DNA from 4 places in the Sphingomonas glaciei genome. Region 4 is predicted to be linked to each of the others. Evidence: predicted binding sites of a transcription regulator. Region 4 holds the regulator's gene; each other region holds the start of a gene.
What was found. Region 4 encodes LexA, which represses DNA repair genes until DNA is damaged. Its sites were predicted from a motif close to GTTCCNCNCTTGTTCT; they were not measured.
Positions count from the first base shown of each region.

Region 1: M1K48_RS09180 (ImuA family protein) is a predicted target of LexA. The motif match lies at 1,345-1,360, and genes of this name have one in related genera.
Region 2: M1K48_RS06345 (ATP-dependent helicase) is a predicted target of LexA. The motif match lies at 1,117-1,132, and genes of this name have one in related genera.
Region 3: rmuC (DNA recombination protein RmuC) is a predicted target of LexA. The motif match lies at 3,732-3,747, and genes of this name have one in related genera.

Region 1 is NZ_CP097253.1:1,877,999-1,885,649, reverse strand. Features, by position in the region: gene fumC (class II fumarate hydratase) at 1-1,269, shown strand, start outside; gene M1K48_RS09180 (ImuA family protein) at 1,463-2,107, shown strand; gene M1K48_RS09175 (DNA polymerase Y family protein) at 2,031-3,581, shown strand; gene M1K48_RS09170 (error-prone DNA polymerase) at 3,594-7,163, shown strand; gene M1K48_RS09165 (DUF2147 domain-containing protein) at 7,376-7,651, shown strand, end outside.
Region 2 is NZ_CP097253.1:1,281,403-1,289,053, reverse strand. Features, by position in the region: gene M1K48_RS06345 (ATP-dependent helicase) at 1-911, opposite strand, end outside; gene M1K48_RS06340 (DUF3140 domain-containing protein) at 1,903-2,259, shown strand; gene M1K48_RS06335 (energy transducer TonB) at 2,340-3,212, shown strand; gene M1K48_RS06330 (DUF3597 domain-containing protein) at 3,266-3,715, opposite strand; gene M1K48_RS06325 (ferritin-like domain-containing protein) at 3,720-4,175, opposite strand; gene M1K48_RS06320 (energy transducer TonB) at 4,312-5,097, shown strand; gene M1K48_RS06315 (dicarboxylate/amino acid:cation symporter) at 5,165-6,466, shown strand; gene M1K48_RS06310 (LytR/AlgR family response regulator transcription factor) at 6,463-7,212, opposite strand; gene M1K48_RS06305 (sensor histidine kinase) at 7,205-7,651, opposite strand, start outside.
Region 3 is NZ_CP097253.1:1,042,477-1,050,127, forward strand. Features, by position in the region: gene rapZ (RNase adapter RapZ) at 1-200, shown strand, start outside; gene M1K48_RS04975 (PTS sugar transporter subunit IIA) at 202-609, shown strand; gene M1K48_RS04980 (HPr family phosphocarrier protein) at 606-881, shown strand; gene M1K48_RS04985 (TrmH family RNA methyltransferase) at 885-1,679, shown strand; gene M1K48_RS04990 (COG3650 family protein) at 1,746-2,123, shown strand; gene rmuC (DNA recombination protein RmuC) at 2,129-3,706, opposite strand; gene M1K48_RS05000 (SDR family NAD(P)-dependent oxidoreductase) at 3,814-4,521, shown strand; gene M1K48_RS05005 (SAM-dependent methyltransferase) at 4,518-5,813, opposite strand; gene M1K48_RS05010 (cryptochrome/photolyase family protein) at 5,901-7,253, opposite strand; gene M1K48_RS05015 (metal-dependent hydrolase) at 7,288-7,651, opposite strand, start outside.
Region 4 is NZ_CP097253.1:214,241-221,891, forward strand. Features, by position in the region: gene uvrA (excinuclease ABC subunit UvrA) at 1-324, opposite strand, end outside; gene M1K48_RS00970 (MarR family winged helix-turn-helix transcriptional regulator) at 522-1,058, shown strand; gene M1K48_RS00975 (hypothetical protein) at 1,379-1,552, shown strand; gene M1K48_RS00980 (PRC-barrel domain-containing protein) at 1,708-2,253, opposite strand; gene M1K48_RS00985 (phytanoyl-CoA dioxygenase family protein) at 2,386-3,186, shown strand; gene lexA (transcriptional repressor LexA) at 3,260-3,916, opposite strand; gene M1K48_RS00995 (anthranilate synthase component II) at 3,975-4,559, opposite strand; gene M1K48_RS01000 (peptidylprolyl isomerase) at 4,591-6,537, opposite strand; gene tpiA (triose-phosphate isomerase) at 6,655-7,401, shown strand; gene secG (preprotein translocase subunit SecG) at 7,494-7,651, shown strand, end outside.

The sequences.
Region 1 (7,651 bases), 1.2 Mb from region 4:
CCGATCCGGCTGGTCCACGCCCAGGCGATCGTCAAGCGGGCGGCGGCGCGAGTGAACCGCAAACACGGTCTCGACGCCAAACTGGCCGACGCGATGGAAAGCGCCGCCGCCGCGATCATCGCTGGCCAGCATGACGACCAGTTCCCGCTGTCGATCTGGCAGACCGGCAGCGGCACCCAGACCAACATGAACGTCAACGAGGTCATCGCCGGTATCGCCAACGAGGCGCTGGCGGGAACGAAGGGCGGCAAGAGCCCGGTCCACCCCAACGACCATGTCAACAAGTCGCAGAGCTCTAACGACAGCTTCCCCAGCGCGCTTCACGTCGCGGCGGTGCTGGCGGCCGAGCAGCAGCTCTATCCCGCGCTCGATCAACTGACCGCCGCGCTGGAGGCCAAGGCCAAGGCGTGGGACTCGATCGTCAAGATCGGCCGCACCCACACCCAGGACGCGACCCCGCTGACGCTGGGCCAGGAATTCTCGGGCTATGCCGCCCAATTGAAGAGCTGCCGCGCCCGGATCGAAGGCGCGCTCGAAGGCAATCTCCGCAAGCTCGCAATCGGCGGCACCGCGGTCGGCACCGGCCTCAACGCGCCCGCCGGCTGGTCCGACGACATGTCCGCCGCCATCTCCGACATCGCAGGCAGCCGGTTCGAGCCCGCCCCCAACAAGTTCGCCGAAATGGCCGCGCGTGACGGGCTGGTCTTCTTCCACGGCGCGCTCACCACGCTGGCGGTCGCGCTGACCAAGATCGGCAACGACATCCGCTTCCTCGGCTCCGGCCCGCGCTCGGGCCTCGGCGAGCTCAGCCTGCCCGAGAACGAGCCCGGCAGCTCAATCATGCCGGGCAAGGTCAATCCGACCCAGGTCGAAAGCCTGACGATGGTCTGCGCCCAGGTGATCGGCAACGGCCAGGCGGTGACCGTCGGCGGCATGCAGGGCCATTTCGAGCTGAACGTGTTCATGCCGCTGATCGGCTCCAACGTCCTGCGCTCGGTCGAGCTCTTGAGCATCGCGATGGTCAGCTTCGCCGAACGCTGCGTCGAGGGGATGACCGCCAACGAGGATCACATCGCCGACCTGGTCGGCCGGTCGCTGATGCTGGTCACCGCGCTGGCGCCCGAGATCGGCTACGACAATGCCGCGGCCATCGCCAAGCACGCCCACAAGAAGGGGCAGACGCTGAAGGAGGCCGGGCTCGAACTAGGCCTGGTCGATGCCGACACCTTTGACCGGGTGGTCCGCCCCGAGACGATGATCGGGCGCTAGGCCGCTCACCCTTGCCACGCTCCGGGCGGCTCGTCGAGTCGCCCGATTGACTCTGCTCGCGAACTCGCGCGAATAAGAACAAAAGCAGAACAAGAGCGTTGCGAGTCGTGTGGAACGAGGTCTTCATCTCGTCGCCGGCGGGGGTTCCCGTGCGGCTGAGGAACCATTGGTCCCCTGTGACGGCAGGGGGCCAGTGCCTTCCCTGCATGCCCCGATCACCGAGCCGGCAAGCATCCTCTCCGAACTCTTTCCCGCCCTGCCGCGCGATGCCGGATGGATCGGCTTCGTCCTCCGTCATCTCTCCCCCGCCAGGCCATTGCTGTGGGTGCAGGAACGGATGGCGATCCTCGAGGCGGGACGGGTCCACCCCGCGGGCCTGGGACCGCTCGGACCCGGCCTCATCCATGTCGAGGCGCGCGACTCCAAGGTCGCCTTGTGGGCGATGGAAGAGGGCCTGCGATGCTCGGCGCTAGGCGGCGTGATCGGCGAATTGTGGGGCGATCCCCAGGCGCTCGACTTCACCGCGAGCCGGCGGCTGGCGGTGGCGGCGGAGCGCAGCCAAGTCGCTTGTTGGCTGATCCGACTTGGGGGCGAGGCCAACCTCAGCGGCGCCCGCGAACGCTGGCGGCTGGCGAGCGCGCCGAGCGCCCCGCACCCGTTCGACCCCAAGGCCCCCGGGAGCCCACGCTGGGCGGCCGAGCTGTTCCGCTCGCGCCATCGGGCACCGGCAAGCTGGCTGGTCGGCGCGGAAGACACCGGCGATGACCCGGCGAATCTGCTCCCTGTGGCTGCCCAACCTGGCGATCGAGCGCTGGGCGGGTGGCAGCAACGCGCCTGAGGCCCGTCCCGAGCAGCGTCGAAGGGAGGCGCTTGCCCGCCCCCTCGTCCTCACGGTTGAGGGCCGCCACGGCCAGCTGATCCACGCCACCACCCCTGCCGCTTCCGAGCGGGGCGCGTGGGTCGGCGCCCGCTTGGCCGACGCCCGCGCGCTCGATCCCGCGCTGGAAGCCGAAGCGGCCGACCTCGCCGGGGAAGCCGCCTGGCTCCGCGCCGCCGCGCGCTGGGCCAGCCGCTGGTCGCCCCTGGTCGAGGTCGACGGCACCGACGCGCTGCGGCTCGACGTCACCGGCGTTGCCCACCTGTTCGGCGGCGAGGCCGCGCTGCTCGCCGACATCGAAGCGCGCTTCGCCGGCATGGCGATCAGCGCCCAGGCGGCGATCGCGCCGACCGCCGGCGCGGCCTGGGCGCTGGCTCGCTACGGCCGCCAGCAGCGCCTTGCCGGCAGCGACGAACTGCACCGCATCCTCGCCCCGCTGCCGGTCGCCGCGCTGCGCCTGTCGCCGCAAGCGGTCCACATGCTGGTGCGGCTCGGCCTCAAGCAGGTGGTCGACCTTGCCGGGGTGCCCCGCAAGTCGCTCGCCCGCCGCTTCCCCAAGGACGAGCATCCGCTCGACGCGCTCGACCGTGCGCTCGGCCGCAAGCCCGAACCGCTGACGCCGCTGCCCGACGATCCGCCCCCGCGCGCGCTGCTTCCAATCAAGGAACCGGTGGTCCACCCCGAAGCGCCGGCCGAGGCGCTGCGCCAGCTGGTCCCCCGCCTCGCCGTCGAGCTCGAGCGCCGCAAGCTCGGCGCCCGCTACCTCGCGCTCACCGCCTTCCGGGTCGACGGCAGCCTCGGCGAGGTCGAGGTCGCGACCTCGATTCCCTCCCGCGAACCGGCGCACCTCCACCGCCTGCTGTCGGGTATCCTCGAGCGGCAGGGGATCGACCCCGGCTTCGGGATCGACGCCTTCGCGCTCGAGGTCCGTTCGTGGGAACGGCTCGATTCCGCGCAGGACGCTTTGCTCGGCGACGCCCCGGGCGAGCTGGCGGTGGCGGCGCTGGTCGACCGGCTGAGCGTCCGCCTCGGCCCGGCCAAGGTGCGCCGGCCGCTCGCCGTGGAAAGCCACCTGCCGGAGCGCGCCGCGGGCTGGGTGGAGGGGGTCGCCGGAACGGCTCCCCTCGCGCAACCGGAAGGGGAAAACCCTACCCGCCTGCTCGACCGGCCCGAGGGGATCACCGTCATCTATGCGACCCCCGAAGGGCTCCCCCGCCGCTTCGTCTGGCGCCGCCGGATCCATGACATTTCCCGCGCGCAAGGGCCGCGGCGGGTGTCGCCCGAATGGTGGCGCGAACGCTCCACCGCGCGGCTGCGGGACTATTACAAGGTCGAGGACAGCGACGGCCGGCGCTTCTGGATCTTCCGCGAAGGGGTGATCGGCGACGGTCGCGGCGGCGCGCCCGAATGGTTCGTCCACGGGCTGTTCGCGTGAGGAGGCCGCGTCATGCCTGAACAGGAAGGCCATGCCCGCCGCCGGCTCGAGCTTCGCGACGGCCCGCTGCCGCCGATCCCCCGCGCGTCGTTCGTCGAGCTTGGCATCACCACCCCCTTTTCCTTTCTCCGCGGGGCGTCCGACGCGCTGGAACTGATTCCGGCGGCGATGGACCTCGGCATGGACGCGATCGGGGTCGCCGACCGCAACACCCTGGCGGGCGTGGTGCGCATCCACAGCAATGCCAAGACGGCGGGGCTGAAGCCGCTGATCGGTTGCCGGCTGGTGGTGGATTGCACCCCCTCCCGCTCGCGGGAGGGGGACGGGGGGTGGCAGGCGGGGCAGGGGCTAAGGCTGGTTACGACAGACCCACCCCCGGCCCCTCCCGCAAGCGGGAGGGGAGATGAGCAGGTCCAGCTCCTCGCCTACCCCGTCAACCGCGAAGGCTATGCCCGCCTGTCGCGCCTGCTTTCGCTGGGCCAGGGTCGTGCGATCAAGGGCGAGTGCCACCTCACCCTCGCCGATGTCGCCGGGCACCGGGAGGGGATCGCCTTCATCGCCTGGCCGGACGACGACCTCGACCGGTTCGAAGCCCAGCTGCCGGCGATCCGCGCCGCGCTGCCCGAGCTTCGCCACGTCGCCGCCACCCACCTCTACCGCGGCGACGACCTCGCCCGGATCGAGCGGCTCGACCGTCTCGCCCGATCGTTCGGCGGGACCATCCTCGCTTCGAACGATGTCCATTATCACACGCCGGCCAAGCGCCCGCTGCAGGACGTGCTGACCTGCATCCGCGAAAAGACCACGCTGAGGGAAGCGGGCCTGCGGCTCCACGCCAATGGCGAGCGCCATCTCAAGGGCCCGGAGGAGATGGCCCGGCTGTTCGCGCGCTGGCCCCATGCGCTCGCTGCCACCCGCGACTTTGCCGATGCGCTCGGGTTCAGCCTCGACGAGCTCAAATACGAATATCCCCGCGAAAGCGTGCCCGACGACCGCAGTCCCCAGGCCCACCTCGAGGTGCTGACCTGGGCCGGGGCGGAGACGCGCTATCCGCTGGGCGTGCCGGACAAGGTCGCGGCCCAGCTTCGCCACGAACTGCGGCTGATCGAGAAGCTGGATTTCGCCCGCTACTTCCTGACGGTCCACTCGATCGTCGATTTCGCTCGCAGTTGCGAGCCGCCGATCCTGTGCCAGGGCCGCGGTTCGGCCGCCAACAGCGCGGTCTGCTATTGCTTGGCGGTCACCGCGGTCGATCCCGCCGACACCGACCTGCTGTTCGAACGCTTCATCTCCGAGGAGCGCAAGGAACCGCCCGACATCGACGTCGACTTTGAGCATGAGCGGCGCGAGGAGGTGATCCAGCACATCTACGAGAAATACGGCCGCGACCGCGCCGGCCTGTGCGCCACCGTGATCCACTATCGCCCGCGCTCGGCGATTCGCGAGGTGGGCAAGGTGATGGGCCTGTCCGAAGACATTTGCGCCGCCATCTCCGGGACCATCTGGGGCTGGGGCGAGGACGTCACCGAGACCCATGTCCAGGAAGCCGGCCTCGACCTCACCGACCCGCACCTGGCCCGCACGGTCAAGCTTGCCGAGCAGTTGATCGGCATGCCGCGCCACCTGTCGCAGCATGTCGGCGGCTTCATCCTGACCGAGCGCCCGCTGATCGAGACCGTGCCGATCGGCAATGGCGCCATGCCCGACCGCACCTTCATCGAATGGGACAAGGACGACATCGAGGATCTGGGCATCCTCAAGATCGACGTGCTCGCGCTCGGCATGCTGACCTGCATCCGCAAATGCTTCGGCCTGATCGACAAGGTGCACGGCCGCCCGCTCGACCTCGCCACCGTCCCGCGCGAGGAAAGCCGGGTCTACGACATGCTGTGCACCGGCGATTCGCTCGGCGTGTTCCAGATCGAGAGCCGGGCGCAGATGAACATGCTGCCGCGCCTCAAGCCCCGCTGCTTCTACGACCTGGTGATCGAGGTCGCGATCGTCCGCCCCGGCCCGATCCAGGGCGACATGGTCCATCCCTTCCTCAAGCGCCGGCAGGGCAAGGAGAAGGTGGAATATCCCCGTCCGTCGCCTGACCACGGCCCGCCCGACGAACTCGAACGGATCCTCAAGCGGACGCTGGGCGTACCGGTGTTCCAGGAACAGGCGATGAAGATCGCGCTCGATGCGGCGAAGTTCAGCAGCGCCGAGGCCAACCAGCTGAGGAAGGCGATGGCCACCTTCCGCAGCCGCGGCACCATCGATCTCCTCCAGGACAAGATGGTCGAGCGGATGGTGGCCCGCGGCTACGATCGCGAATTCGCCGAACGCTGCTTCCACCAGATCCGCGGTTTCGGCGAATATGGTTTCCCCGAAAGCCATGCCGCCAGCTTCGCCCACCTGGTCTATGTCTCGAGCTGGCTGCGCTGGCGCTATCCCGCCGCCTTCGCCTGCGCGCTGCTGAACAGCCAACCGATGGGCTTCTACGCCCCGGCGCAGATCGTGAAGGATGCGCAGGTGCATGGGGTGACCGTGCTGGCGGTGGACGTGAACGAGAGCGGGTGGGATTGTTCACTGGAGCACCAGCACCCTTTGACTGCCCCCGGATCAGGTCCGGGGTCCGCTCAGGACGAACGAGAGGTAGCTAACGAACAACATCTCGTTCGTCCTGAGCGAAGTCGAAGGACGCAGGACCAACCCTCCGTTCGTGCCGAGCGAAGTCGAGGCACCCGTCTCTCGACGTCGCTCGGGACTAACGGAGCGGCCCTTCGCCTCGGCCTCCGCCAGGTCGAGGGCCTGCGCGCGATGGACGCCGCCCGGGTGGTCGCCGGCGCGCCCTACAGGACCGTCGAGGAGCTGCATCGTCGCGGCGGTGTCCCGCCCCATGCCATCGTCAAGCTGGCCGAGGCCGATTGCTTCCGCTCCATGGGCCTCGACCGCCGCCAGGCGCTGTGGGACGCCCGCGCGCTCCGCCCGGTGCCCGAGCTTCCGCTGTTCGCCGCCGCCCGGACCCGTGAGGAAGGGGAGGAGCGGGACAAGGCCGTGCTTCCCGCCATGCCGCTCGCCGAGCATGTGGTCAGCGACTACCAGACCGTGCGCCTCAGCCTGAAGGCGCATCCGATGCAGTTCCTGCGCGACCATTATGCGGCACGCGGGTTCGTCCGGGCCGCGGACCTTCGCGCGATCCCCTACGGCAAGCGGGTCAGCCTTGCCGGGCTGGTGCTGATCCGCCAGCGGCCAGGCAGCGCCAAGGGGGTCTGCTTCATCACGCTGGAGGATGAGACCGGGACCGCCAACCTCGTGGTCTGGCCCGACGCCTTCGCCGCCCAGCGCCGGATCGTGATGGGGGCGCGGTTGATGGTGGTCCATGGGCTGGTCCAGCATGACGAGGCGGTGTGCCACCTGATCGCCAGCCGGCTGGAGGACGACAGCGCGCGGCTGCGTGACCTGAACGACGGCCAGACGCTCGACCCCCGGGTCGGCCGCGGCGATGGCGCGGGGCCGAGCCGCCCGCCGATGGCCCGCCACCCGCGCGATGCCGAGGTCATCCCCAAGGCGCGGGTGATCGACTGCCCGACCTGACGAGCGCGCGGCCGGTCGCGCTTGCAAAGTAGGATTTGGGCTGGTTCACAGGTCCGGCGGCAAGCAGCCACGAGGAGGCGGCAGGCTGCGCGTGAAAGGGCCGGCCCCTGTGCGAACTGCGAGAACTTTGTGACCTTCGCGGTCGCCATCGCCACAATCCTGCCATTCTTGAGCAAGCTTGGGGCAAGGGTAGAACGGCTAGAGGGCTTCTCATGCGCACCATGATTCTCTCGCTTGCCGCCGCCGCGACGCTGGCCATTCCGGCGCCGGCCCTGGCCGCGAGCCCGATCGAGGGGCTGTGGACCAACCCCAAGAAGTCGGTGGTGGTCCGGGTCGCGCCCTGCGGGCCGGCCTGGTGCGGCGAGGTGATCAAGGCCAATGCCCGCGAGGAAGCCAAGGCCGTCAAATACGGAATGGACGAGCTCGAAGGCGAGCGGATGCTGAGCGGGCTTCGTCCAGCCGGCGCCAACCGCTGGAAGGGGCAGGTC
Region 2 (7,651 bases), 1.1 Mb from region 4:
GAGGCGGCGCCGAGGATGTGCGGGGTCGAGCGGTAATTCTGCTCGAGCCGAATCACCGCCGCGCCCGGGAAGTCGCGTTCGAAGCGGAGGATGTTGGCGACCTCGGCCCCGCGCCAAGAGTAGATCGACTGGTCGTCGTCACCGACGCAACACAGGTTGCGGCGCGGCTCGGCAAGCAGCTTCAGCCATTCGTACTGGACCGCGTTGGTATCCTGATATTCGTCGACCAGCAGATATTTGAAGCGGATGCGGTAGCGCTCCAGCACGTCCTCGTGGGTGCGGAAGATCACCAGCATGTGCAGCAGCAGGTCGCCGAAGTCGCAGGCATTCACCGCCTTCAGTCGGGCCTGATACTGCGCGTAGAGGTCGGCGCCGCGGCCGTTGGCGAAGGCCTCGGCCTCGCCCGCGTCGACCTGATCGGGGGTCAGGCCCTTGTTCTTCCAGCGGTCGATGCAGCCGGCCAATTGGCGCGCGGGCCAGCGCTTCTCGTCCAGCTCGGCGGCGACGATCAATTGCTTCATCAGGCGCAGCTGGTCGTCGGTGTCGAGGATGGTGAAATTGCTCTGCAGACCGACCAGCTCGGCGTGGATGCGCAGCATTTTGGCGGCGATCGAGTGGAAGGTACCGAGCCACGGCATCCCCTCGATCGCGCCGCCGCTGATCCGGCTGATCCGCTCGCGCATCTCGCGCGCGGCCTTGTTGGTGAAGGTCACCGACAGGATCTCGCTCGGCCACGCCTTGCGAGTCGCGATGAGGTGGGCGAGTCGCGCGGTCAGCGCGGCGGTCTTTCCGGTCCCGGCGCCGGCCAGCACCAGCACCGGGCCTTCGGTGGTCAGCACCGCCTCGCGCTGAGGAGCGTTGAGGCTGGCGAGATAGGCCGGCTCGGGCGACAGGGCAGCGGATTCGGACACGGATCAAGCAGTTAGGGCGAGGAGAACGGAACGGCAACAGCGTGGAGCGGGACGGCGGCGAAACGATTGCACCCGATATCCCCGTTATCCACAGCCATCGCGCTGTCGAATCCGCTTTGCGCGAATCAAAAAAAGAGTCATCTTTCAATGGTGATCGGGGGGCAACCGGCCCTCTCCTCCGAAGGACCCGCAAGGGTTTGACGGCAGGAAAGGAAAGGAACTTCCGATCTCCGCCGGCACGGCGACGAAGTGGAATTCGTCTGCGATGATCGGGCCTCCCCAGGATGCCCGGACGGAGCGGTCGAAGGATCTTCGAAGCGAAGCCGGCAAGAGGCGCCGGAAGAGGTGATCGTCTCGCCGCCGCAGGCCGGACCGTTCCGCAAGGGACAGTCAGGGCAGCGCGAAGGACCGATCATCCCAAGAAGGGCCGCGAACGGACGGTAGGTGGCCGACCGAAGCTGGAACTGGCTTGCCAGGACCGGGTGAGGAAGGCGGGTCCAGGACTGGACCGAAGCCTGGGCGGGATGCTTTCGCAAGAAAGTGGTCGCGTACAGGCGGAGGCGAGGACCGGGACCGCCGAAGCGGAACGGTGAAAGGGCAAGGGTCTTCGGACCGGAGCCGATGATCCGGGAAGCGACGGCAGAGCCGGATGGAAGCGAGTGGAGGCCGCAAGGCAATCCAGGAGCGGAGATCCGGGGAAGCAGCCCGGGAGACCGGGCAGCCGATCGAGACCGACGCGACGCCTGAGCGGGTGCGCAAGGATCGTGGAGGGCCAAAGCTCTTCCTTCGGGATGGAGCCTTCGGCACGAACCGAACACCGGCAATCCCCAGCTCGGCGCAGTGGGGCTCGGCAGCAATGCCGGGCCCCATTTCTGTTGTACGGGCCTGGCGTGCTTCCTGGATGCGGCGCGGCGCGCTGAAGCCGCCTTTGGGGCAGGTCCCGCAACCGCGACCGCCGATCCTCGTTCTTCGGGCAACGAGGAGAAACTTCATGGCCGACACCATCGACGCCGACGAGCGCACCGCCATCCGCAAGGAATTTAACGACGCCGTCAACATGACCCCTTCCGAGCTCGAGAAGTGGCTCGACACCGACGAAAGCAAGGAAGTCGGCTGGAAGGGCGAAGACGGCAAGGGCAGGGGCGAAAGCGTCGGCCACAAGTCGGGCAAGCGGATCGTCGACCTGTTGCGGACCAAGGTCACCGATCTCGATGCCGACGACCTGGCGCACATGAAGAAGGTCACCAGCTACGTCCATCGCCACCTCAAGCAGAAGCCGGCGCATTCCGACGGCTCGCGCTGGGAGGCCAGCCTCAAGAACTGGGGGCACGACCCGGCCAAGCACTGAGGCTTGTCTGGGAGCGTGACGGAGCTAGGCTGGGCCGTCGCGGGCGGCGTTCTGCCCTTGCGCGTGCGTGAGGGCGTTCGATGACCATGCTCCTGCTCGCCCTGCTCGGAGCTACCCAGCCCGCGCCGCTTATCCGGACTCAGGATGTCCCCGCCCCGACGGTCGCCCCCGGCATGGCCCCGCAGGTCGGCCTGAGCGGGTCGCGGGCACGCGCCAACCTTGCGAGCTATGTTACCTCGAGCGACTATCCGGCGGACGCCATTCGAGCGAGACAGGAAGGGACCACCTGGTTCAAGCTGACCATCGGCCCTGACGGGCGGATCACCGACTGTTTGATCGAGAAGTCGAGCGGGTCGGCGTCGCTCGACGCGGCGACCTGCCGGATCATGCGCAGCCGCGCGCGCTTCACGCCAGCCCTCGACAGTGCGCGCAAGCCGACCAGCGACACCATGTCGGCGCGGATCAGTTGGCGCTTGCCTCTGTCCCGACCGATTCCCGACCGGGTCACCACCGCCTTCACCCTCGCCGCCGACGGCAGCACGACCGATTGCCGCATGGAAGTAACCCTGAACGGGAATCCCGAGCGGCGTCTGTCGCCCGACTGCACCCACGCGCGCCCGAGCGGCCCGTATTTCGAGGCGATCAAACAGGAAGCCAAGGGTGTCGCCACGCAGGTCACGATCGAAATCCTGCTGATCCGCGACGCGGCGGCGCCTTGGCCGGTGCTGGATCAGCGGGGGCGGCGGGTGGTCTCGCGCGAGATGGCGCGCCTGCAGGTCGCTCCGGGCGGGCAGGTGGTGGGGTGCGCGGTGCTCGACCACCGGCCGCTCGCCGCACCGATGATGCGGGCCTGCTCGGTAGTGGGGTCGAGGGTCGGGCAGTATACGGCGGCAGGAGCGAGCGAGATGCGGATGGTGATCTACACCGCGCTGGCGGACACGGCGCCGCGCTGAACGGAAAAGGCCGGCGGGAGCTGCTTGCGCCCCCGCCGATCCCTTCCATCTTCTCAGTCGATAAAGCTGGCCGGCACCCGGCCGCCATTGGCAGCGAGCTGCTTCATGGTCGCCTTGTGGAGCCAGATGTTCATCTCGGCCGAGCCGTCGCGCTCGCCGGTATACCCCAGTTCCTGAGCGAGTTCCTTGCGGTTCTCGAGGCTGGAATCGATGCCCAGCAGCTTCATCAGGTCGACGATCGACGTCTTGTAGTTGAGGTCGGGATTGCCGCGATCGCGGCTGATCTGTGCCAGAACCTGCTCGACGTCGACTTCCTGCGTCACCGGGGCGGGCGCGGGTTGGGTCTGCGTGGTGCCTTGGCCGACCGGCTGACCCGCTTGCGGAGCCGGCTGCTGCTGGGCGGGCGGACCGCCGGCCATTCCGGCCGGGATGGTCGGGCGATTGCCCGGTCCCGGATCCTTGTGGCCGAAGATGGCGCCCTTGATCTTGTCGAAGATCCCCATGGCGTCAGGCCTCCAGGCCGTGCTTCAGGCTGCTGATCTGGTCGTGGCCCTGCCGCACCGACTGATAGGCGCGCTCGATGATCGAGCGGGTTTCCGGCGCGATGTCGGTAGCGTTGAGCGCCGCTTCGAACTTCTCCTTGAGATAGTCTTCGCCGCGCTCAACCTCGTTGATGATCGCCTTGTCGTCACGCCCGGTGACCGCGGCCTTGAGGTCGAGGAAACGCTGGTGGGTGGCGCCGAGGAAGCTGCCGTCGTCAGGCGCATTGCCGCCCAGGCGACGGATTTCGGCGCGAAGCTCTTCGGCGATGCGGCTGCGCTCGTCGGCGTTGCGGCGGAACAGCTCCTGGAACTTGGTGCCCTCGGCGTTCTGGGCCGCGTCGCGATAGCCGTTGACGCTATCGATGAGCGTGGTGGTGAGGGTTTCGAGCGTACCCACGCCCTTGTTGTCCGAACCGATCATTCTGCTTCTCCTTGCAGTGAAACGAATATTGCGGGCCAACGCAGGGCGGGCCCGACTAGTTCGGATCGGCTTGCGATATTTAAGGTAGGGTGAGGCCGGCTGTTGCCAGGCGGAGCGGCGCTGATAGTCTCCAGCCATGCGTTTCAGAGAACCTCTCGTCGCCCTTGCCCTGATCACGGCTTCGACGGAGGGCGCTTCTGCGCCGGTCACGCCGACCGCCAAGTGGGTGGTCGATTTTGCCGATGCGCGATGCGTGGCGTCGCGGGAATACGGTGCGTCGCAACTCTTTCTCAAGGCTTCGCCACTCGGTGACGTCGTCCAGTTCGGAATCATCGAGCCAGGCACTGCTGGTCCTCCCACGCAAGTGGTTGCGCAGGTCAGCCCGGACGCCGGCCCTGCGTTCGAAGGAACTGCCCTATTCTGGGCGACCACTCGCAAACCTCCGCAACGCATCCGCATGATCAATATGTCAGTGGCCGACTTTCAGCGGCTTTCCGGGTCTCCGTCGCTGTCGTTCAGGATCGGCGCCCTGAAGCGGGACTATGCTATCCCGGAAATGCCGGCGCTGGCCAAAGTCATGAAGACCTGTGTCGACGACCTGCAAAAGGTGTGGAGCCCGCCGGCGGATGGTGTGGGAAGCCGCGCCACCGCAAATCTCGCCACCTATGTCACGGACGATGATTATCCGGCCGACGCCATCCGCAATGCGCTGTCCGGAACGACCGCGTTCGCGTTGCTGATCGACGAGAGTGGCAGGATCGCCGACTGCACCGTCACCGCGACCAGCGGACAGGCCAGCCTGGATACGCAGACCTGCGCGCTGATTTCGCGGCGAGCGCGCTTCGTTCCTGCCAAGGATGCGAAGGGTAAGCCGGCCAAGGACCGGGTTACTGCCCGTATCCGCTGGCAAATGGCCAACTGACGGCACTTGCACGCCGGCCGCGCTTCGCTAGGCAGAGCCCGCGTGCTCGCGCCTGGAGTTTGCCTTGATGACTGACGCAACCGCTGCGCCTGCCGAGCGCTCTTCCGGCCTCGGCGGCAAGAGTGCGCTGCTGCTGATGGCGGCACTGATCGTCGGGCTGGCCCTCGGCATCGTCGCCGCGGGAATGGGCGAGGGGATCAAGGGGCCGACCGTCTATGTCGCCGACCTGATCGGCGGTCTGTGGTTCAACGCGCTCAAGATGACCGTCATCCCGCTGATCATCGCCTTGCTGGTGATCGGCGTCGTCAGTGGGTCGGATGCCGCGCGGGCCGGCGGCCTGGCGACCAAGGCGGTGCTGTGGTTCGGCGGCTTCTACGTCTTCTCGGCGGTGTTCGGGGCAGTCATGACGCCGGCCCTGCTGGCGCTGTGGCCGTTGCCGGAGGCGGCAGCAGAAGCGCTTCGCAATGGCCTGGCCGGGGTCGACCAGAGCGCCACCCAAGTTACGGTGCCGGCGATCGGCGACTTCTTCAAGAATCTGGTGCCCGGCAATCCGGTTGCGGCCGCCGCCGAGGACCAGATCCTTCCGCTGGTCATCTTCACCGCCCTGTTTGCCTTCGCGCTGGCTCGGCTGAGCGCGGAGCGGCGCGCACCGGCGCTGGGCTTCTTCGAAGCGGTCGGCGACGCGATGCTGCTGGTGATCGGCTGGGTGCTCGCGCTGGCGCCGATCGGTGTGTTCGCGCTCGCCTTCTCGTTCGGCGCGGGGGCCGGTGCCACCTCGCTGGGCGCGATCGCCCATTATGTGATCATCATCTCGGCGCTGGGCCTGATCCTGACCGCGGCCGGCTTCCTGATCGCGATCTTCGTTGCCCGATTTGCGCCGGGCGCCTTCCTGCGGGCGATCAGCGGGCCGTCGGCGGTGGCCCTGGCGACGCGGTCGAGCCTCGCCTCGCTGCCCGCCATGCTGACCGCGGCAGATGCCCTCGGGGTCCGCCGCCGGGATGCCGACGTCGCCCTGCCGCTGGCCGTCGCGCTGTTCCGCGCCACCGGGCCGGCGATGAATATCGGGGTGGCCCTGTATGTCGCGCACTGGCTGGGGGTGCAGATCACTCCGGCGGGCTATGCCGGGGGTATTGCTGTGGCTGCGCTTGCCTCGATCGGTGCGGTCAGCCTGCCGGGGCAGGTCAGCTTCGTCACCTCGATCGCGCCGATCAGCGTCGCCCTGGGCGTGCCTATCGAGCCGCTGGCGCTGCTGCTGGCGCTGGAAACCATTCCCGACACCTTCCGCACGCTGGGCAACGTCGTGCTCGATGTAGCGGTGACCGGGGTGGTGTCGGAGCGCGGGGACGAAGCCGAAGAGCTAGCGGCCTAGCGTCCGGCAATTTCTCGTACGCAATCGGCGTAAAGGCGGCCGACCGGCTGTTCGGTGCCGTCCGCCAGCCGCGCGATCCAGCGTCCCGACGCGTTGCGCTGGAAACCGCTGATGAAGTCGCGGCGGACAATGGCGGAGCGGTGGAGGCGGACAAACAGTGCCGGCTCCAGCCCCTCCTCGAGCGCGGCCATGCTGTGGTGGATCAGCCAGCTGCGGCTGCCGACGTGAAGCCGCATATAGTCGCGCTCGGCCGAGATACGGTCGATGTCGATCGCGCGGATCCGGACCAGGCCGCTGAGGTCTGAGGCCCAGAATTCCTCGAGATAGCTGCCCGGCGGCGGCGCGGCCTCCTCGCCGCCGGCATCGCGGCGGCTGAGATAGGCGCGGGCGCGTTCGAGGGCTCGCTCGAGCCGCTGGGGATCGACCGGCTTGACCAGATAGTCGACCGCTTCGACCTCGAACGCGGACACCGCGAACTGGTCGAAGGCGGTGACAAAGATCACTGCCGGGCGACCGGCCGAGCGGCCGAGTTCGCGGGCGACGTCGATCCCGTCCATGCCGGGCATGGCGATGTCGAGGAGCAGGAGGTCGGGGCGAAGGGCTTCGGCCATCCGGCACGCGGCCTCGCCGTCGCTGGCGGTGCCGACGAGGTCGATCCCGCCCAGCCGTGCCAGCAACAACTGCAGCCGCTCGGTGGCGAGCGGTTCGTCGTCGACGACCAGGGTCTTCAGAAGCAAATCATCCATCGGTGCGGCTCGTCGGGAGGGTCAAGGCAACGCGGTAGCCGCCGCCGTCAAGCGGTCCATGCTCGACCCCTGCAGCGCGTCCGAACCGGGCGCTGAGACGCTGGGCGACGTTGGCGAGGCCGACCTTGGTTCCGGCCGGCGGCACCGGCTTACGCGGGGATTTCAGCACCGTGCCGCCGAAGTTGCTGATCTCGATCCGCAGCCGGCCGGGAAGGGGCTCTTCGGCCGCGATGCGCAGGGTGACCTTGTCGCGGGTCTTGCCGAGGCCATACTTGATCGCATTCTCGACAATCGGCTGAAGGATCAGCGCCGGCAATCGGGCCGAGGCGAGGGCCTCGGGAACGTCGATCTCGACCTTGAGGCGGCGGGGGAAGCGAACCTGCTCGATATCGAGGTAGAGCCGCTGCAGGTCGATCTCCTCGGCCAGGCTGACGTCGGC
Region 3 (7,651 bases), 830 kb from region 4:
AGGCCGGGAAAGCCTATGTCGGAGTGGCGTTCGGCTGTACCGGCGGGAGACACCGTTCCGTGGCTGCGGCGCTTGCGATGGGCGAGCGGTTGCGTGCGCGCGGCTTTTCGCCGAATATCCGTCATCGAGACTTAGCGCTTCGCCCCGATGATTCTCTTGAACTGGGCCAGTCGCGCATCGAAGGACCTGAGAAGCGCTGAAATGATTGGATTAGTGCTGGTGACCCACGGCCGCCTGGCGGCCGAGTTCATCGTGGCGATGGAGCATGTGGTGGGACCGCAGGAAGCGGTTGCCGGCATCTGCATCGGCCCCGAAGACGACATGGAGGCGCGCCGCAAGGACATCGCCGAAGCCATCACCCGTGTCGACAGCGGGTCGGGCGTGATCATCCTCACTGACCTGTTCGGCGGGACCCCGTCGAACTTGGCGATCAGCCTGATGAAGACTGGCGACATCGAAGTGATCGCGGGGGTCAATTTGCCGATGCTGATCCGGCTTGAAGGCGCGCGCAAGGCAATGAACGTCCGTGCGGCGGTGGCGGCAGCGCGCGAGGCCGGGCGCAAGTATATCTCGGTCGCGTCCGAAATCCTGGGCGAGGCGGCGGCTTGAGCAGCGCCATCAGCCGCACCGTCCTGATCGAGAACAAGCGCGGGCTGCATGCCCGGGCGAGCGCCAAGTTCGTCACGCTCGCCAGCCAGCTCGGCACCCCGGTCGAAGTCGCCAAGGACGGCAACCGCGTGTGCGGGACGTCGATCATGGGGCTGATGATGCTCGGCGCGGCGCGGGGCGACTCGATCGAGATCAGCGCCAGCGGCGACGGGGCGGACGAGGCGGTGGCGCAGCTGACCCGGCTGGTCGAGGACAAGTTCGGGGAGGAATAGGCCCTGCCCCGCCACATCACTTCCTTCAGCAACGATACCGTCAAGCGCCTCCGCTCCCTGCGCGAGAAGAAGGCGCGGCGGGTCGAGGGGCTGTTCCTCGCCGAGGGGCTGCGGATCATGACCGAGGCGCGCGACGTCGGCGTGCTGCCCGAGATCGTCGCCTGCGGCGAAGGCGACATCCACCCGCTGGCGGCCGAGATCGTCGCCCAGGCCGAGGCGGCCGGGGCCGAGGCGATCGTAGTGCCCGACGAGATCATGGCCAAGATGAGCGGCAAGGATAATCCGCCGCTGCTGCTCGGCGCCTACCGCCAGCCGCGTCTCGGCCTGGCCGACCTCGACCGCGACGCCTCCCCACTGTGGTTCGTGGCCGAGAAGCTGCGCGATCCGGGGAATATCGGGACCATCCTGCGCACCGGGGACGCCGTCGCGGCGGGCGGGCTGATCCTGATAGACGACAGCGCCGACCCGTTCAGCGTCGAGGCGGTGCGGGCGTCGATGGGGGCGATCTTCACCCAGAAGATCGTCCAGGTACCGTGGGACAGCTTCCTGCCGTGGCTGCGCAGCGGGCCCGGGCAGCTGGTCGGGACCAGCCTGCAAACCGACAGCGACTATCTCGACGCTGGCTACCAGCAGCCCTGCTTCCTTCTGGTCGGCAACGAGCAGGCCGGGCTGCCCGAGGCCTATGAAGCCGAATGCGACCAGCTGGTGAAGATGCCGATGCTGGGCCGGGCGGACAGCCTGAATGCGGCGGTGGCAGCGGCGGTGATGGCCTTTCACGTCCGGGCGAGCTGGCGCTAGCGCGACGGAGATCGTTCAGCTTGGCAGCGTTACCTTCGCGTGATGAATGATCGAAAGGCTGTCCCGATGCGCGCCCTCTCCCTTGCCGCCATTGCCTTGCTCGCCGGTTGCGCCACCGTTTCAACGGCCCCAGCCGGGCCCGCAGCCACCTATCGTGCGCTCGGGACCGAGCCGTTCTGGTCGCTTGAGTTGAACGGGCGGGAGATGGTGTTCACCGAGGCCAATGCCCCGGGGGTGCGGATCGTCGAGCCGCAGCCGCAGCCGATCCATGGCTTTGCCGGGGATATCTACCATGGACGGCGAATCAACCTCAACATCGTTCACGGCCAGCGCTGCAGCGACGGGATGAGCGACCGGATTTACCGCGACAAAGTGCAAGTGCGGGTCGACGATCGCTCGTTCGAGGGCTGCGGCAGCGCCATCGAGTCCTCGACGCCGATCTGAGCCCCCTACTCTGCCGCCGTCGCCTCGTCGTTGGCGGCGGGCGCGAGCTTGGTCAGCGGGCGCGGCGCCACTTCGATCATCGGCGGGGAAGCGATTTCCTTCTGGCTGCCCGATCCCAAACCCTCGAACCGCTTGGCCTGGGTGAAGACCTGGGTTTCGAGGCTTCCGACCATCTTGTTGTAGGCGTCGTTTGCGGTGGCGAGGTTGCGGCCCATGCGAACGACATGCTCGGCCATCGTCGCGATGCGCGAGTGCAGTTCCTTGCCGAGCGCGGCGATGACTTCGGCCTGCTCGGTGATCTTCTCCTGTCGCCAGACGCTGGCGACGGTGCGGGCGATGGCGACGAGGTTGGTCGGGGTCGCCAGCAGGACGCGGCGTTCGAATGCCCAGTCCCACAATTGCGGATCCTGCTCGAGCGCAGCGGTGAGGAAATGTTCGCCCGGAATGTACATGATGACATAGTCGGCCGCCTCGCCGAACTGCGCCCAATAATCCTTGGAACCAAGCGCCTGCGCATGATTGCGCATCGAGGCGACGTGGAGCTTGAAGCAGGCCTGGCGCTTCTCGTCGTCGACCTCGTCGCAGGCGTCGAGAAAGGCGTTCAGCGAGCATTTGGCGTCGATCACCAGCTTGCGGTTGCTGGGCAGGTTGACGACGACGTCGGGACGCAGGCGGCCGTCGGCGGTTTCGAGGCTGACTTCCATTTCGAAGTCGATGCCTTCGGTGAGGCCGGCCTGGACGAGGACGTTTCGGAGCGATTGTTCGCCCCACCGCCCGCGGGCCTTGGGGCTTGAGCGCAGGGCGTTGACGAGGTTGCGAGTCTCGTCGCGGACCTGCCCATTGTCCTTACGCAATTCGCCAAGCACGCCGCGCAGCTCGCCATAGCTGTCCTTGCGCTCGGCCTCGACCCGCTGGAGGCCTTCCTCGTAGCGCTTGAGGGTGTCGGAGACGGGCTGGAGCAGGGTCTGTAGCTTGGCCTGGCTTTCGCGGTCGGCCTTGTGAAGCCGCTCGTCGGCTTTGGCGAGAAAGTCGACCTGTGCCTTTTCGAGCAATTTGTCGCCGACGTCGCGGAATTGGGTGATCAACTCGTCGCGCGATTTGCGGAGGTCGGTAAGGCGCTCCTCGAAGCTCTTCACCTCGGTCTCGAGCCCGGCCTTGGCGCGACGGGCCTCGTCGCGTTCGGCGGTGCGCAGGTCGAGCAGGCGCTCGACTTCGGCGAGGCGCCCGAGGCGCTCCTCAGCGCCCGCGATGTCGCCGCGGATGGTGTGGGCTTCCTGCTGGAGCGCGCGGTGGCGGGTTTCGAGATCGGCGTAGAGGTCGGCGCGGACGCGGGCAGCGGCGAGCTCGCCCGACACCCGGTCGCGTTCCTCGGTGACGGACTTGAGGGTTTCTTCGGTGAGGCGCAGGCGTCCGGCCTGATCGGAGGCGACCGCCAGTTCGCGCTCGAGACCGGTCAGCCGTTCGCGTGAGGCATTCGCTTCGGCACGGGCGGCGCCGACCGGGCGCGAGCCAAGGAACCAGCCGAGCAGCACGGCGGCGACCGCGACGACCCCGACCAGCACTGCAATCATCAACGCATCCACGACTCGCCCCCACCTGGCCTTTAAGAGAACAGAAACAGAACTAGCGGAGCGGGCGGCGCGGCACAATGACTTGGCCGTGGGCGGCTGCTCGGCTAGGGCGCGCGGCCATGAGCAAGATGCAAGGCCGCCTCGCCCTCGTCACCGGAGCCAGCCGCGGGATCGGCGCGGCGATCGCCGAAGCGCTGGCGCGTGAGGGCGCGCACGTGATCCTGACCGCGCGGACCGCGGCGGGGCTTGAGCAGGTCGAAGAGCGGATCCATGCCGCCGGGGGAAGCGCGACGATCGCTCCGCTCGACCTCACCAAGGCCGAGGATATCGGCAAGCTGGCTCAGGCCATTTCGGGGCGCTGGGAGAAGCTCGACCTGCTGGTGCTGAATGCCGCGACGCTCGGCAGCCTGACCCCGGTCGAGCATATCGACGTCAAGGAGTATACCCGCCTGATCAACCTCAACCTGCTGGCCCCGCAGGCGCTGCTGGCGGCGTTCGATCCGATGCTCAAGGCGTCGGACAAGGCCGAGGTGGTGGCAGTGACCAGCAGCGTAGGGGCGACCCCGCGCGCCTTCTGGGGGGCCTATGGGTCGAGCAAGGCGGCGCTGGAGACCTTGCTCGGCGCATATGCCGACGAGACGGCGTTTTCGGGCAAGCTGCGCGTGACGGTGCTCGATCCGGGCGCGACGCGGACGCAGATGCGGGCCAAGGCGTTTCCGGGCGAGGACCCGGTCGCGGTGAAGGCGCCCGAGGTAGTGGCCGAGCGGTTGGTGCAGTTGCTGAGCGAAGAGCGCGAGAGCGGCGCGAAGGTGCGGGTCGACGCTTAGGCTTTGACCAGCGTGACCTGGGCGACGTCGATGCCCTGCCCGCGGAAGCCGCCTTCGCAATACATCAGATAATAGCGCCACAAGTCGTGGAATTGGGGGCTGAAGTCGGCGAGGCGGCCGGCTTCGACCGCGATGTCGTACTTGTCGCGCCACAGGCGAAGCGTTTCGGCATAGTCGAGGCCGAAGGCATGGGGATCGTGCCAGGCGAGGCCGCGGTCGGCCGCCAGCGCGCGGAAGCGCGGTTCGTGGAGCAGCATGCCGCCGGGGAAGATGTAGGTCTGGATGAAGTCGGCGCTGGCGGCATAGGCGTCGAACAGTTCGGGGCGGATGGTGATATACTGCAGCGCGGCGCGGCCACCGGGGCGCAGGGTGCGGGCGATGGTGTCGAGATAGGCGGGCCACCAGCGCTGGCCGACCGCCTCGACCATCTCAACCGAGGCGAGCGCGTCGTAGCTGCCGGCGTGGTCGCGATAGTCTTCGAGGAGGATGGTGATCCGGTCGGACAGGCCCTCGGCGCGAATGCGGGCTTCGGCCCAGGCCTTCTGCTCGGTCGAGAGGGTGAGCCCGGTGACGTGGGCACCGCGGCGGGCGGCGGCGAGCGCAAGGCTGCCCCAGCCGCAGCCGATTTCGAGCAGAGCCGAGTTTTCATTTAGATTGAGGCGGTTGAGGATTGCTGCGATCTTGACGTGCTGGGCAACTTCCAGAGAGCCGTTAGCCCCGAGCGTAGTCGAGGGGCGTGCCTCGACTTCGCTCGGCACAAGCGGTTTCTGAAACATCGCGCTCGAATAGCTCATGCTTGGGTCGAGCCAGGCGGCGTAGAAGTCGTTGCCGAGGTCGTAGTGGGCGGCGATGTTGCGGCGGGCCTGGCCGGGGGCATTGTCGCGCCATTGGTGGGCGAGCCAGTTGACGAGGCGGAACGGGCCCTTGGCGCGGGCGGTGCCGGCAAGGCTGACGGCGTTGCGCATGAACAGGTCGAACAGGGGCACCGGGTCGGGCGAGGACCATTCGCCGTTCGCCCAGGCCTTGTACCAGCCGACGCTGCCGCTGGTCGCGAGGCGGACCAGCGCGCGCCAGCTGTGGAGCGTGACTACCGGCTCGGGCCCGGGGGCATGGAAACCGATCCGGCGGGGGGTGCCGTCGGGAAGCGTGCCGTGGATGCCGCCCTCGCGCAGGCGGTCGTGGAGCTGGTCGAGGATGCGGGCGAAGGCCGGGGCGGCGAGGCGGCCGAGCAGGCCGACGCCGGTGACGAAGCTGCGGTCGGCGTGAAGGAGATGCGAACCGCGGGAGGCCATGGCCCTTCCCTATCCGCTTGTGCCGAGCGAAGTCGAGGACGCTTGCGCAAGGCCCTTCGACTTCGCTCAGGGCGAACGAGAGCTAGATCAGTTGGTGCGCTTCTTGAACGCCTCGAGCGCGCGTTCGCGGGCTTCCTTGTGGCCGATCAGGGGCTCGGGATAGTCGGCGGGTGCGACCCCCCTGCCCCACGGGTCGTGGATGTCGGCGTCGGACAGCTTGGCGAGTTCGGGCACCCAGCGGCGGACATAGTCGGCGGCGGCGAATTTCTCGCTTTGGCCGAGCGGGGCCATGATCCGGTAGAAGGGCTGGCTGTCGAACCCGGTGCCCGCGACCCACTGCCAGTTCTGGCTGTTGTTGGCATAGTCCGCGTCGACCAGGCAGTCCCAGAACCAGTCGGCGCCGCGCCACCAGTCGATCAGCAGGTGCTTGCACAGGAAACTGGCGGTGACCAGCCGGGCGCGATTGTGCATCCAACCGCTTTCCCACAATTGGCGCATCCCGGCGTCGACCAGCGGATAGCCGGTGCGGCCGCGGGTCCAGGCGGTGAAGTCGGCGTCGGCGGCCTTGCCGTGGCGGGTGGTGAGGCCGAGCGGACGCTGCGATTTCTCGCCGACGTCCGGGTCGGAGAGCGCGACCGAGCGGCTGAAGTCGCGCCAGGCGAGCTCACGGCGGAATTTCTCGCCGCCCTTGCCGCCGAGCGCATGGAGGAGCTGGCGCGGGCTGAGCTCGCCATGGTGGAGATGGGGCGACAAGCGGCTGGTGGCGTCCTCAGCGGGAAGGTCGCGGTGGCCGGCATAGTCTCCGGCATGGTCGACGAAGTGGCGCAGCTGCTTCGCCGCGCCTCTACTGCCGGGCTCCCAGTCGGAGAAGCCGCCGGACCAGTCGGGCTTCGTCGGCAGAAGGTCGAGGTCGGCGAGCTTGTCGCTTTTGGGCAGCTTGGCGGGCCTGTCCAGCTTCGGGGCGGGAAGCGGCTCGGGCGGGGGCATGTGGGTTTCGAGCGCGCGGTAGAAGGGGCCGTAAATCTTGAACGGGGCGCCAGCGCCCGAGCGAATGGAGTCGGGTTCGTGGAGCACGTCGCCGTCGTGGAGCATGGCGAAGTCGCCATGCTCGCATTCGGCTTCGCGCCACCAGGGTTCGTAGTGACGGGTGGCGTGGATTCCGCTGGCGCCGAGTTCCTTGGCTACCGCGGGAACGACGAGCGACGAGCGGCCACGGCGCAAGATGAGGCTCGAGCCGAGCTTCTCGAGGTCCTGCGCGAGGGCTTCGAGGCTGTGGTGGAGCCACCAGCGCTGGGCGCCGCCGATCTTCCATTTGCCTGGGGTTTCGTCGTCGAGGACGTAGAGGCCGACCGTCGGCCCCCGCTCGGCCGCGGCGCGGAGCGCGGGCTGGTCGACGGTGCGGAGGTCCTGGCGGAACCAGACGAGTTGGGGAGAAGCCATCACGCCCATGAACGCGCTGGGCCGGACAAAGGCACTATGGCCGTGAGGGCAGGTCGAGCGGGACCTGGAAGCTGGCGGTCGGGGCGCGGCGGCGGATGGCGGCGGGAACGCTGTCGTCGTCGAGCGCGCGATAATAGCGCTGATCGGTGAGGACCGGGCGGCCGGCGACCTCGACCACGATCGGCATCCGCGACCAGTAGAGGAAGGACCGGACCTGGCGGCTTGCCGCGCGGGCGTGGAGGAAGCGCGGATCGTCGAGGCCGAGCGGGTAGCTTGCGGGCTCGAGCTGGAGGCCGATACCGGGCGAGAAGCTGCCGGCGCCCCATTGGGTGTCGCTGCGCCAGGCCATGCCGCGCTGCCAGAAGGCGAAGGGCGGCGGGCTGGCGACAATCAGGCGG
Region 4 (7,651 bases):
ATAGTCGTAGATCTCGGTCACGGTGGCGACCGTCGAGCGCGGATTGCGGCTGGTGGTCTTCTGCTCGATCGAGATGGCGGGCGAGAGGCCGTCGATATGCTCGACGTCGGGCTTCTGCATCATCTCGAGAAACTGGCGGGCATAGGCCGAGAGCGATTCGACGTAGCGGCGCTGGCCCTCGGCATAGATGGTGTCGAACGCGAGGCTCGACTTGCCCGAGCCCGACAGGCCGGTAATGACCGTCAGCTGGTCGCGCGGAATCGAGACATCCACGCCCTTGAGATTATGCTCGCGCGCGCCCTTGACGGTGATGTGAGTCAGCATGGGGTGGTTGTGTTCCGGTTTCGTTCTGGAGGCAATCCCTCGACTTCGCCCGGGACGAACGGAAGGATGGCGCGGAGAGGCGAGATGGGAATGGGGACGGGGGAAGGCAAGCGCCTGGCTTGCCTGCCTTAGCCGCAGCCAATTGCGCCATCATGGGGCAACTTCATTGTGTCTTACTGACAAGGCGCCATAGCACGGTGGCGGTTGGACATGGCGATTGGGAACAAATTTCGGTGATCAACAGTAAGTTACGTGCTGACGGCGCTGCGTTCACAGCTCGCGACATCGACGCAGCGTTCCGGGTCCTGACCTGGATAAGGCAAGAAATGATCGACCAAGAAGAGCAGCCACTCATCGAGAGTCAACGCGACCACTTGTTGCGTTTGGCGAAGGGGATCAGGGCATCCCGAGCCGAACGCACTCTATTTTTCCGTGAAGACCTGTTTGGCGAGGCCTCCTGGGACATCCTGCTTGCGCTCTTCATCGCGGGTGAGGAGGGCTATGAGATGAAGATGACTGCGGTCTGCTACGAGAGCGGCGTGCCAATGACCACGGCACTGCGCTGGATCGACCGGCTGATTGAACTCGGTCACGTCGTTAAGCGGGCCAATGCCTACGACGCGCGATCCTCGCTATTGGAGCTTTCGCCTGAAACCGCCGATAAGCTGCGGAATTATCTGGAGCATGTCCTTTCCCGGCACATGTCTAAAAGCACGCCTTCACCAGATAGTTGATTCACGTCATAACCCTTGAGCAAATTTTTTTGTTCAGGCGTACCTATGTCTCCTCATTCTCATGAATCATCTCCCGCTTCAGTCGAGGTTTACTCCCAGGCACTCGTACTCGTTCAGCAGGCGATCGATTTGCTCGATTGTGCCAAGGCGCCGGCAGACATTGCCGCGCACCTCGACCGCGCGGCCCAACGCCTCAGCGACTTGGCTGGCCTCCTGTCCTGATTTAATCTGGCTTTACTTCAATCCGTTTTGGGGTGTTTGCTCAGGCGCCATCGGCGTCTTGCGGAGTTAAGACCTGGCCACCGGGCAGGAGCCAAGTCATGCGTCACGAAACCATCAACCCGTTCGCAAAGGCGTCCGCTCACTGGTCGACGCCGAAGCTGAAGTCGGTCCCGCTTACACCCGAAGAAGTTCGCACCATCGTCAACGCCGATGATCCCTCCGCTGCCTTGATCGAGGTCTGCCGCCAACGCGAGTTGATCGTGGGCGATTAAAGTAGGTTTGGGTGATTGGAGGCTTTCAGACTCGCATGCCGCAGTTTCCTGCGACTGAGTTGTTGATGCGGTCGCGTCGATAGGCTTCTCGACCACCTTTCCTACCCAATGCCCCGCCGCCCCTGGCAGGGCAGGCGGGTTAGGCGGCGAGCTCGTCAGCGACTGCGGGGGCGGCCTTCGCGGTCGAGGTCGCGGCCTTCGGCTCGGCCGCGGCGACGGTTTTCGATGGTGTAGGCGACGTCCTCCGAAGTGAAGTCGACGCGGTAGCCGCCGCGGCGCTCGTCGTAGCGGAGTTCTTCCCAGCGGACTGGGACGACTTCCTCGTCGAGGCCGAGAAAGCCGGTGGCGTGGCTGAGCACGGCGTAGCGGACCTCGCCGCGGACCTTGTCGATCATCAGCGCCTTGACCGTGCCGAGGCGCCGGTCGTCGCGGCCGTAGACGGGGGTGCCCTCGACCTTGCTGGAGGCAATCAGGTCGCCGGTCTCGTCATAGGGGACGCCGCGGCGGGCGCGATGGTCGTCGTCGCGGGCGATGCGGGAGCCGTCGCGGCGCGAGAGATCGTCGCGGGACGGGCCGCGCTCGTCGCGGCCGCCACGGAAGAAGCCGCGCACGCGGTCATGGTCGCGCGGACGATCGCGGTCATAGCGGTCGTCGGTCATGCGATCGCGGCGGTCGTCGTCGGAGTAATTGTCGTAGGCCATGGGGGGTCCTCCTGATGCACTGAGCGAGGAGATAAAGCGGCAACCGGGCGCGGCGTTCCGCCGTCGACCCCCGTGACGGCGCGGGCTGGCGCGGCCAAGCTACGGGCGGGCGATTCGCGAGGAAGTTCGGTGATGGACATGGACGAAGCCGGGATCATGGGGGGCCTGTACGGCAAGGGGATCATCGCCTGCCGCGATGCCTTTACGACGGCGTGGGCGGACCGCCTTGCGGCCGACATCTGGCGGGTGTGGGAGCGGGTGGAGGACAGACCGGGCGGGGCGCTGCCGCGAGGGGCCCAGCGCTTCTACGTCGAATTGGCGCCCGAGGATATTGCCGGGTTCGTCGATATCGTCACCCACCCGTGGTTCGTGGCGGTGTGCGAGGCGGTGCTGACCAAGGACTATCGCATCGTCGAGGTCGGGTTCGACATTCCGTTCCCGGGCGCCGAGGACCAGCCGTGGCACCGCGACTTTCGTGCGCCGGTCGCGACGCTGGAGGGGCGGAGGCTGAACAGTCTCGCGTTCAACCTGACCGCGGTCGACACCCGCGACGAGCATGGGCCGTTCGAGATCGCGCCGGGAACGCAGTGGGACGCGATCGAGGGGGCGGTGGACGGGATGTTCCCCGATCGCGCGCTATGGGCTCGCTACGAGGAGCGAGCGGTGAAGAAGCTGCCGCAGCGAGGCGACATGTCGGCGCGGTCGGCCCTGACCATCCACCGCGGCACCGCCAACCGATCGAACGAGCCGCGGCCGGTGCTAGTGGTCGGCGTCGATGCGCCCGACGCGACCAATGCCGCGCATCACGATCTGCAAGTGACCCAGAGCTATTTCGAGGGACTGCCGGCGCGGGTGCGGGACCACCTGTCGTGCCGGGTGGTGGAAAGGCTCGAGATGATCGAGCAGCATCATGTGATCGAGGGGCTGCTGTAACCGGCTCAGCCCTCGTTGCGCTGCCTAGCGCTCACGAGGGCTGAGGTCCCGGCCTGCGCCGGGACGACGAGTATCAATGATAGCGGCGGATCAGGCCAGCGAGCTTGCCTTGGATCTTGACCCGGCGGGGGTCGTAGCGCTGTGCTTCGTGGGCGCGGTTGGCGGGGTCGAGACGAACCATTTGCCCTTCGCGGCGGAAGGTCTTGAGGGTGGCTTCGGCGTCGTCGATCAGGGCGACCACAATCTCCCCCTCGCGCGCAACGTCGACCTTGCGGATCAGGACATAGTCGCCGTCGAGGATGCCCTCGTCGACCATCGAATCCCCCGACACTTCGAGCGCATAATGCTCGCCCGGTCCGAGCAGGGCGGCGGGAACGGGGAAGCTGTCTTGCCCCTGCAGCGCCTCGATCGGGGTACCGGCGGCGATCCGTCCGGCCATCATCAGGTCGATGGTGTCATTGGCCGCCACCACCGGGCGCGGCTGTGGCGTCGCCGGGGCTGAGGTCGCCGCCTGCGTGTCGGGGAGCCGCACCACTTCAAGCGCGCGCGCGCGGTTGGGGAGGCGGCGGATGAACTGGCGTTCCTCCAGCGCGGAGATCAAGCGGTGAACTCCGGACTTGCTCTTAAGGTCGAGCGCCTCCCGCATCTCATCGAAGCTGGGGCTGACCCCTGACGCCTTGAGCTGCTGGTCGATGTAGGTGAGCAGTTCGCGTTGCTTGACAGTCAGCATGGTTCACGGGCCCTGTAGTGAACAGACGGGGAACGACTAAGGAACGGATGCGGGGGTGTCAAGCGGGGCGGTGCGAGAGCCGAAGGAAGTTGGCGAGCAGCTGCAGGCCATGCTCGCTGGCGATACTTTCGGGATGGAATTGCACCCCGTGCACCGGGGCGTCTTGATGGGCAAGGCCCTGGATCGTCCCGTCGCTGCCTTGGGCGGTGGCGCGCAGGGTTGATGGCAGGTCGGCGGCGACCAGGCTGTGGTAGCGGGTCATGGCAAGCGGGTCGGGTAGGCCGGCGAACAGGCCGCTGCCGTCGTGGGTGATGGCGTCGGTCTTGCCGTGCATCGGGGCTGCGCGGACGATCGAGGCCCCGGCGGCGAGCGCAATCGCCTGGTGGCCGAGGCAGACGCCGAGCAGCGGCCGGGCTTCGGCGATGCAGGCGGCGGCGAGGGCTACCGAGATCCCCGCGTCTGCGGGATGGCCGGGGCCGGGGCTGATCAGCAGCGTGCCGCCGTGCGCCAGCGCTTCTGGCACCGTGATTGCATCGGCTTGAACGACGGTGACGTCGGCGCCGAGCTGGCGGCAATAATCGACCAGCGTGAAGGTGAAGCTGTCGTGATTGTCGACCACGAGCAGCCGCTGAGCAGCGCTCACGGTGTGCTCCGGCGCGTGTGCCGCCAGCGGCTTATTCCGTGCTGCCACCGCCGCCGAGGATGCGGTTGCGGGCAGCCTGGATCGCGTCGTCGTTGCGGGTGACCTTGAGCTCGCGCTGAGCGGCGGACAGCCACTGCAGGGCGAGTTCGGCGCCGGCGCTGCGCTGGAGGCTGGTCACTTCGCCGGCGATCAGCTGCGGGTTGGTGGCGGCATTGCCGGGCACGACACGGTCGAGCTGGACGAGGTAGATACCCGACGGACCCGCCGCGCGCTGCGCCTTGCCGGGCGCGAGGCTGAACAGGATGCGCAGCGGGGGCGGCACTTCCTGGCCCTGCTGGGCGAACTGGGCGAGGGCGCCGCGGCGAAGCTCGACCGCTTCGGGCGGGCGGATGCCGGCGATCCCGGCTTCGGCGACCGCTGCGGCGAGTGGCTTGCCGCCCTGCACGGCGGCGAGGATGCGGGTCGCGGCGGCATTGGCCTGGTCCTGCGCGCGCTTGGCGGCGAAGTCGGTGGCGACCTGGGCCTGGACACGGGCCAGCGGCGCGGGGGCGGCCGGGACCACTTCGGCGACGTCGACCAGTACGAAGCCGGCCTCGTTCGGCAGCGGCTCGACGATGGGATCGTCGTCGGCGCCGATGTCAAAGCTGGCACCGGGGACCGCGGCGAAGTCGGCGGGAAGCTTGAAATCCGGCTGGTCGAAAGCGGCACCGGCGCGGGTCAGCGCAGGGGTGACGAGCACCGGCAGCTTGTTCGCGGTCGCGACCTCTTCGAAGGTGCGGCCGTCGGCGAGGCTGTCCTCGATCTTGCCGACGAGGTCGGCGAGCGCGTTCTTGCGCTTTTCGTCAGTCAGTTTGGTGGCGATCTCGGCGCGGGCATCGGCGAGACTGCGGCCCGACGCCGTCTGGATGCTCTCGACCTTGATGACGTCGAAGCCGGTGGAGGACTGGACCGGACCGATCACTGCCCCCGAAGGCGCCGAGAAGACCTGAGCGGCGACCGCTTCGCCGGCGGTGGCGACGAGCTGCGCGCGGGTCTGCGGGCCGACGCTGACGTCCGAGGCGGAGAAGCCGGCGGGCGCGGCGGCGGCGGCAAAATTGCCTCCGGCCTTGGCGCGCGCGGCGATGGCGGCGACCGCGGCCTGATCAGGCAGGGTCGCCCGGCTCAGCACGCGCCGCTCCACCCCGCCGTAAGTGGCCTGGTTGTCCTGGTAGTATTTCGCGATCTCCGCATCGGTGGCGGCAACGGGTCCAAGCTGTTCCGGCGTGATCCGGGCCATGCGGAAGCTGCGCCGTTCGGGCACCGTGTAGCGGGCGAGGTTCTGGCGGTAGAAGGTCAAAATCTCGGCCGCGGTCGGGGCCGGGCCGTTGGCGAAGGCGGCAAACGGGATCAGCCCCAGGCTGCCGCTGCGCTGTTCGAGCAGGATATCGGCATAGGGGCGGGCAAGGCCCTGCGCGATTCGGACGTTGGCGGCGACCGGGGCGATGACCAGACGCTGCAGAAGGCTGGTCTCGATCTCGCGGCGGAGCTGGGCGTCAGTGATCCGCTCCTGCTGGAGGAAGGTCTGGTAGGCGGCTTCGCTGAAGCGGCCGTCGAGACCGCGCACGCCCGGCAGCTTGACGATTTCGGCATCGACCAGCTTCTTGGAAACGACGAAGCCGTGCTTCTGGGCATAGGCCCACAAGGTCCGCTCCTGGATCAGCGAGTCGACGATGGCGTCGAATTCGGGGGCGAGGTCGGCGTAGGTCGCCTGCGGGTTTTGCTGGCGCAGGACGGCCAGGCGCCGCTGCATCGCGGTGTCGAGCTCGTTGGCGGTCAGTTCGACCTTGCCGACGCGGGCGAGCGTGGTCTGGGGAAGCGAACCGCCCTGGCTGAGGTTGCTGATGTCGGCGAGCGCGAAGCTGGCGAGGATAAGCAGCAGGAACAGGATCAGGATGCCGGTCCCGAGCTTGGACTTGGACAGGCGGCGGAAGCTTTGCATGGGTCGGCTGTGATCCTGTGGAACGGGTTGCACGGCGCTTTAGGGGCGGCGCCGCCTTCCTTCAAGCAGACGGCCTTGCTAGGCGCGGCCTTGAGCGGAACTGAACGGACAACGGGCATGACGAAGCTGATTGCAGGCAATTGGAAGATGCATGGGACGACCGACAGCCTGGCTGAGGTGAAGGCGATCGCCGACTTCGCGCGCCAGCACGAAGGCGCGGTCGAGGTGGCCTTGTGCCTGCCCGCGACCCTGATCCACCGCGCGGCGGAGGCGGTGCCGGGCTTCGCCATTGGGGCTCAGGACATGCACTCAAGGGACAAGGGCGCGCACACCGGCGATATCGCCGCGGCGATGCTTCACGACGCCGGAGCGAGCTTGGTGATCGTCGGCCACAGCGAGCGGCGCGACGCCCACCGCGAGGCCGATGCGGAGGTTCGCGCCAAGGCCGAAGCCGGGCTGGCGGCGGGGCTGCGCGTCATCCTCTGTGTCGGGGAGAGCCTGGAGGAGCGCGAGGCCGGGCGCGCCGTGGAAACGGTGTCGGGGCAGGTCGATGCCTCGCTTCCCCGCGGCGACTTCGACCTTGGCGGGCTGGCGGTCGCCTATGAGCCGATCTGGGCGATCGGCACGGGCCGGGTCGCGGGCACCGACGACATTGCGGAGATGCATGCCGCCATCCGCGAGCGACTGGTCGCGGCCTATGGCGAAAAGGGGGCGGGCGTCCGGATCCTCTATGGCGGGTCGGTCAAGCCCGACAATGCGGCCGAGATCTTCGCCGTGCCGGAAGTGGGCGGGGCGCTGGTCGGCGGAGCGAGCCTGAAGGCGGCAGACTTCCTGCCGATCGTCGAGGCCGGGGCTGCTGGTTAACCAGACTATCCGTCCGTCCTGAGCGGACGAACGGTCCGTGGTAGCGCGCAGCAACGTTGAACTTGGGCCCGTCCACCGCTAGATGGCCGCCCATGTTCACCTTCCTCCTCATCGTCCAGACCATCGTCGCGGTCGCCCTGTGCACCGTCATCTTGCTGCAGCGTTCCGAAGGCGGCGGGCTCGGCGTGGGCGGGTCGTCGGCAGGCTTCATGACCGCGCGCGGCGCGGCCGACTTCCTGAGCCGGGCGAC